2 linked regions of the Methylacidimicrobium sp. AP8 genome follow. The protein of the gene in region 1 interacts with the protein of each later gene in a pairwise test. Links are inferred from orthologs where the notes say so. Each region holds a gene or a part of one and is shown on either strand. Other genes may lie near its edges. The genes, in order: MTHMO_RS10450 and panC.

Evidence for each region.
Region 2: the proteins of MTHMO_RS10450 (region 1) and panC interact in binary tests that used the Escherichia coli proteins (3 or more experiments, as listed by UniProt). The link is inferred for Methylacidimicrobium sp. AP8 from one-to-one orthologs.

What each region holds. Positions count from the first base shown.
Region 1 is NZ_LR797830.1:2,241,060-2,244,309, forward strand. What follows is about bases 37-2,975. They hold MTHMO_RS10450 (NUDIX domain-containing protein), read left to right. Parts: upstream 37-1,211; coding sequence 1,212-1,739; downstream 1,740-2,975. Other genes in these bases: MTHMO_RS10445 (CHASE2 domain-containing protein), read left to right, coding at 37-1,081; MTHMO_RS10455 (DUF1318 domain-containing protein), read left to right, coding at 1,808-2,248; MTHMO_RS10460 (hypothetical protein), read right to left, coding at 2,263-2,883; MTHMO_RS10465 (hypothetical protein), read right to left, coding at 2,889-2,975. Also shown: more of MTHMO_RS10445, read left to right, coding at 1-36; more of MTHMO_RS10465, read right to left, coding at 2,976-3,250.
Region 2 is NZ_LR797830.1:214,352-217,646, forward strand. The notes cover bases 62-3,045. They hold panC (pantoate--beta-alanine ligase), read left to right. Parts: upstream 62-1,115; coding sequence 1,116-1,976; downstream 1,977-3,045. Other genes in these bases: MTHMO_RS00965 (bifunctional nuclease family protein), read left to right, coding at 62-203; MTHMO_RS00970 (TerC family protein), read right to left, coding at 218-1,117; MTHMO_RS00980 (N-acetylmuramoyl-L-alanine amidase), read left to right, coding at 1,964-3,013. Also shown: more of MTHMO_RS00965, read left to right, coding at 1-61; MTHMO_RS00985 (PAS domain-containing sensor histidine kinase), read left to right, coding at 3,081-3,295. UniProt on the Escherichia coli protein: Catalyzes the condensation of pantoate with beta-alanine in an ATP-dependent reaction via a pantoyl-adenylate intermediate.

The sequences.
Region 1 (3,250 bases):
CGAGCCGCTCCCCGCAGGGGCGACACGCCTTCGAGGATTGCCGAACATCGATTATCTGACCGAATACCGCTCCGTCATCTGGCCGGGAGCGACGTTCGTCGGCGACTGCCCGGTGGGACTGGCCAATCTCGAAATCCCCTCCGGGGAAGTCCGCTCGCTCCCGCTTGTATTTCGGATCCAGGACGCGCTGGTCCCTTCGCTCTCCCTGCAAGCCGCCGCCGTCTTTCTGGGAGCCGATTTGCGCCAGACGACCGTCCGCCTGGGCCATGCCGTCATTCTTCGCGACCAGCAGGGAAAACGAATCCGCACGATTCCGATCGACGCCGATGGACGGACGGCCGTGCGTTATCGCCATTCCCCTGCTACGATCCCCAGAGTCGACTACGACAGTTACTTGGTGTACGCCAACCAGGCGGCCCACGGAGAGCCGACGAGCGACGAGCTTCCTTCCTTTCGCGGGCGGCAGGTCTGGATCGGAGTGACCGACGGAGATATCGCTCCGAAACTTTCCACGCCTGTCGGAAAGATGACGCCGGTGGAACTCCATATGCAAGTGGCCCGGCAGATCGTCGAGGGAGAATTTATTCGCCCGCTGCCCTGGTATCTCAGCGCGGCGCTCGCGTTTATCCTCTGCCTATGGGGAACGCGCCTTTTCGTCCGATTGCCCCCTCTCTGGGCCGTCACGATCATGGGGGCGGTCTTCGCGGGCGCCGCCGGGGTGTCCATCGCGAGCTTCCTTTTCCTGGGTCTGGCCTTTCCTCTTGTCACCCTCTTTTTCTCCCTCCTCGGCGCCATCATCTGCGGAACATCGGTTCGCCTCTGGAACTTTCCTTTCTCGGCACGAAAACCGCCGGTTGGGCGGTCACCGATCGTCGTCGAAGTCGCTCCGCCCGTGTCGCCATCCGGCCGCTCGTCTGAGCCGATCGAGGCGAAGCCGGCCTACTACCCTCCCGGCCCGGCCGGACAACCTCCCCCCCTTTCTCCTTCCTTGATCCGCCTGCAAGGCGCCTTGCAGCGGCTGGAAGAGCGCCGGCGGCGGGAAAGGTCGTCCGGCAACAACGGCCTCCCCGGTCATCCGTGAGCCGGGTGCTTCCGTGATCGCCGGCCCCGCACGGTGGAAACGGGGCAGGCTCCTTGAGTTCCCGGTCAGGCTCTTGCCTTGCCGCGGGGACGAGAGCATGGCAGGAATGCGGGAGGGGATGGAAAATCGAATGGATGGTCTTTCCGAGATCTTCGACGTCGTGGATGCCGACGATCGCGTCGTGGGCCAGGAACCGCGCCACCGGGTGCACCGTTTCGGCCTGCGCCATCGTGCGGTTCACGTGCTTCTCTTCAACACGCGCGGGGAGCTCTTTTTGCAAAAACGCTCGCTCTGGAAAGACCTCAACCCGGGCCTTTGGGACTCGTCATGCAGCGGGCACGTCCACGCGGGAGAATCCTACGAGGAAGCCGCCCGCAGAGAGTTGAGCGAGGAGCTCGGCTTGCGCGAGCCGATTCTGGTTCGACCCGTCGGCAAGCTCGCCGCCGGACAAGAGACCGGCAATGAATTCATCTGGGTTTATCAGGTGGAACGCGACGGCCCGTTCGCCCTGGATCCGGAAGAAATTTCCGAGGGTCGCTTCCTAGGGATACCCGCTCTGGAACTGGAGCTGGGGACGGTTCCGGATCTCTTTTCTCCGGCGTTCGTCTACCTGTGGAGTCGACTACGACACCGATTTCTCCTTCGCGGCGCGAGATAGGACCTTTCCGCGCGCGACCGGCGCCGAGCGCTGTTGTCCGGCTTTTTGCCCTTCCTTTCGCTTTCGCGTTGAGCGCTTGCGCGCCGCTTTATCTCCATTCCCCAAAGCCCCTCCTCTTCGATGTCGACCTCGATACCGAGATCCGGAGCCCGCCGCTCCAGTCCGGAGCTGCGGCTCCCGCCAATCTGCAGGAGAGAAGGCGAACGCACATGGCGGAGGTGCAAGCCTTGAAGAATGCCCGCATCATCGGCGAGACGAGCAACGGCTACCTCCAAATTGTGGCCGAACCGGCGGAAGCCGGCTATCGCTCCTACATCCATCGGATCGTCGAAGAAGAGAATCGAGCCCGCTACCTCCTATATGCAAGCGAGGCCAAGAAGCTCGGAGAAACCCTCTCCGGAGTGGAGGCACGCTACGCAGAACGGTGGCAAGATAACGCTTTTCCCGGAGAGCTGATCCAGAAGCCGGATGGCAGTTGGATCGCGAAGCCCGATCCGGCAGAAGGATAGCCTCCACCGCGGAATCACCGGAGGGCGGAGGGCACCTGGATGGTCGGATCCACCGCGTTGACTGCAGACGCGGAATCCGGCATCCGGACGCGATGGGAGGGAGCTCCGGGATGCTCCGGCGGCGGAGAGGCCGGACCGATCGGTTCCACCCGCTCGGGAACGAAAACAGCCAGAAACTCGTCGGTGTGGGGATCGTACACGGTGAAGGGAGCCAGATAGCCGCGGAGCCGATATTCGACGTCGTTGTCGGCCGGAGGCTTCTTCTTGAGCAGACGCCAGGGGGCCACTATGCCGCCGGGCGTCTCCTTCAACACCACCCACTTGGCCGCGGACCAGGGTTCATTGACACGCCGCACCCAACCCCAACCGCTCCCATCCTTGTCGTAGGTTCGGTGTCCGATGAACTCTTCTACCTGAACACCGGGAGGGGGAACAAGCGGTTCGGGAGCCTGCTGGGGAGGTGGCAACACCGGTTGCGCCGGCGCGACCGCTTCCGCGGGGGGTGCGGGAGCGGGGGCGGCATCCGGCCCGGCACCGGGCGAGCCACCTACCGGCGGCCGCTCTTCGCCGTGGACGGAAGCTAGGGAAAGGAAGCAAGCAGCCACTCCCGCCGCCAGGGAAAGTCTCGAAGCCATGCCCGCTATTGGGTCCATTTGGCGCCCTTCGACAGATAGGGCAGGCTGGCCGTTGCATAGTCCGTGCGCCCGACCGCCCCGACCATGGGAACTCCGAACCGACGCTTCCACCATTGTGCAAAATCCTCTCCGGAATGGCATCCCCAGCTTTTGACAACGGCGCTCCGGAGGAAGGCCTTCTTCTCGATCTTCCGCAGCTCCTTTTCATGGAGGCACTCCTTCGACATGTTGTCGAAGTAGGTGCTGTAATCGAACATCAAGCAGGCTCGATTGGAATGACCGAAATAATCGAGTCCCCCAATCGGCATCGTCTTCCGATCATGCCCGGCGTTTAGGTAGTTGATGAGCTGTTCGGTGGTGTCGAACC
Region 2 (3,295 bases), 2.0 Mb from region 1 along the record:
TACACAAGAAGATGATCGAGATCGACGCTCGCCCAAGCGACTGCCTGACGCTCGCTTTGCAGGCGAAGCGCCCGATCCTCGTGGCGCGCGAGGTGTGGGACGAAGTCGAGGACATGAGCGAGCTTTTGGAAAAGATGCGCGAGGCCCAACGCAAGCAGCAGGAGCCGCCCGACGAACCGTTCTTCGGCGGCGAGACCAAATAAATCCCTTTCCTCTCTTAGGCGTTGCGGGGTCCTTTTTTCCGCGCTCGGGACAGGACGACTGCGCCAAGGAAGAGGCCGGCGATGAGCAGCAGGGTATGCATTGTGGGGATCGAGAGCCAGGGCTTGGCGCAGAGTTCCGCTCCCATCAGCGCCAGGACCCAGGGGATAGCCCTGGTCAGCCAGGCCAGCCGGTCGGCTGCTTGTTGGACAAGGGGGTAGAGAGACCGGAGACCGATCACGGCGCAGAGGTTGGCCGGAAACACTACGGCGGGATCCAGAGAAATGGCGAACGCCGCGGGAACCGAATCCAAGGCGAAGAGAAGGTCGGCCAGCTCGATGGATAAAAGGGCGAGCAGTCGAGGGGTCGGCCGGATCCGGCCGTCGCGGCGCGTGATCCATCCGGGCGTCTTTGCCGCCTCCGACGGAGGGAAGGCGCCGGTGCCGCGTCCGGCGACGACGACGGCGTTCGGCCCGGGCTTCCGGGAAAGGCGGATGGCCGCGGCCAAGAGCAGGAGTCCGAACAAGGGAAAGATCGCGTTGTGTTTCCCAAGGAGGCTCAAGCCGCCCCAGATCAGGATGGCGCGCAGGAGGAGAGCGAGAAGGACGCCCAGCGTAAGCAGTTGGGACTGGGCCGCGCCGCGAATGCCGAAGAGACGGAAGGTCCCGTAAAAGGCAAAGAGGTTATCGATGCTTAGGATATATTCGATTCCGTAGATCGCGGCGAAGTCGAGGGCCGCAGCGGCGCCCTGCGCCATCCAAAGATAACCGCCGCAGCCGAGCGAAAAGAGCAACCAGAGGAGACTTAGGAGGAGAGCGCGGCCGAGCGAAACCTCCCCCAAGCTCTTGGCCGAGAGCCCATCGAGAACCGCAAGTAGAACGAAGAGGGCCAGAAAAGCGTAGAAGAAAGAGCCCATGGGTGCGGGAGGCCGGCCTCTTTTGGAACGGAGGTCTCCCCGGCTCAAGGAAAAACGTGGTGCGACGGAGGCGGGAATGGCGATCCGGGTTATCGAAGACGCCGATGCAATGCAGGAGTTTGCACTTCGGCTGTGCCGGGAAGGTGCCTTGCCGGTGCTCGTGCCGACAATGGGGGCGCTCCACCCCGGACACCTCTCCTTGATCGAGAGAGCGAAGCTGGAGGGTTCTCCGGTGATCGTTAGCGTTTACGTCAATCCGCTGCAATTCGGAGAGGGAGAAGACTTCGCCGCGTATCCCCGGACCCCGGAGGAGGACCGGCGGGCCTGCGAAGCGGCGGGGGCGGATCTATTATTTGCCCCCCGTAATCTTTATGCCGCGGACCATTCGACCTACGTCGTGGAAGAAGCGCTCTCCGCCGGCCGCTGCGGAAGCAGCCGGCCGGGTCACTTTCGCGGAGTGGCCACGGTGGTTGTCAAGCTCTTGAACCTAACGCAGGCGAGGGCGGCCGTATTCGGGTGGAAGGACGCGCAGCAGCTTTCCGTGATCCGCCGCCTGGTTCGAGATCTCGCCTTCCCCGTCCGGATCGTGCCTGTGGAAGTCCAGCGGGATCGGGACGGGCTGGCCTGGAGCTCGAGGAACCGGTATCTTTCGCCGGAGCAGCGGAAGAGGGCGGCGGCTTTTCCTCGCATTCTAGCCGCCGCCGCCCGCCGCCCGGACGGCTGCGCTTGGGCGATCGCGGAGCTGAGCCGCCAGCCGGGCTTTCGCGTCGACTACGTCGAGAAAGCGGATGGCCGCTTGTGCGGTGCGGTCTGGATCGATAAAGTGCGCTTGATCGACAACTTTCCATGCGAAGCCTAGCCCTGGCCTTGTTTTTGGCGGGGGTCGCCTTTCTCCCCGTCGCGACCGCGAGGGCGCGAGGCGATTCGGCATGGCATCTCATCCCGATCGGAGCGCGGGAATACGTGCCGATCGAGGATTTCTGCCGCTTCTATGGGATGTCGCTCGCGGAACCCGTCGCCGGGGAGATCCATCTCTCCGGTGAGGTCGGCACAGTCGACGGGAAGCACGGAAGCCCGTATGTCCTTATCGACGGCGTCCGCCACGCGCTTTCGTTTCCGCTGCTGGAGAAGGACGGAAGGTGGTATGTTTCCCGAACGGATCTCTGCTGCCTGTTCGATCCGGTTCTCCGTCCTTGGCGCGTGCCGGCCCGACTCTGGTTCCGCGGGGTGGTGATCGACCCGGGCCACGGAGGGGAGGACAAGGGTGCCAGAAGCCGCAACGGCCGGTACGAAAAGGACTATGCGTTGGACACGGCCCGCCGGTTGGGAAGGATTCTCCGCGCGATGGGAATTCCGGTCGTTTTTACGCGAACCAGCGATGTGTTTGTTCCCTTGGAAGAGCGGGTTCGGATCGCGGCGACCCATCCCGATTACGTTTTTGTCAGCCTCCACTACAACCAGTCGGAACCGAGCGGCCACGGAGTAGAAACCTATTGCCTGGCTCCGCGCGGAGCTCCGTCGAGCAACAACGGAACGTGGGTGCGGCGGGTCGACTATTCGCCGCTGCCGGGGAACGACAACGACCTGCTTAACACGTTGCTGGCGCATGACATTCACGTAGAGCTCGTCCGGCTGCGGCCGGAAGACCCGGATATGGATCGAGGCCTGCGGCGAGCCCGATTCGTCGTGCTTCGGGACAATCCGCTTCCGGGAGTGCTCGTAGAGGGGGGGTTTTTGTCCGATCCGACCGATTCGTCCGCGATCGATCGGCCCGAATATCGGCAGCGACAAGCCGAAGCCGTGGCGCGCGGCTTGGGCCGGTTTTTTCAAACGACCCACGTGCATGCAGCCGCCCCGCGCGCGCTTCCGGCGGACTGGTCGGCCGAAGGTCAGTAGTTCCTGAGGGAGCGCCTCACAGGCGGCCTCGACCGGCACCCGCTCCATCGGCTAGATTAGATCCAGCATGGCCCTGAGCATAAGCTTGCGCAATTCGTTTCTGAACAAGCTGCTAGGACGGATCGAACGCCTCGGGCCGTTCGAGATTCAAAACTACCTGCAGCGGCTGGCGCAGGAAAAAGGCTTTCTGGAGACGGTCTTCAATGTACTCCAGGAGGGGATTTTGGTGGTGGATGTCCGCGGAAAAGTCTTGTATGGCAACCAGAGCGCGGAGCGGCTCCT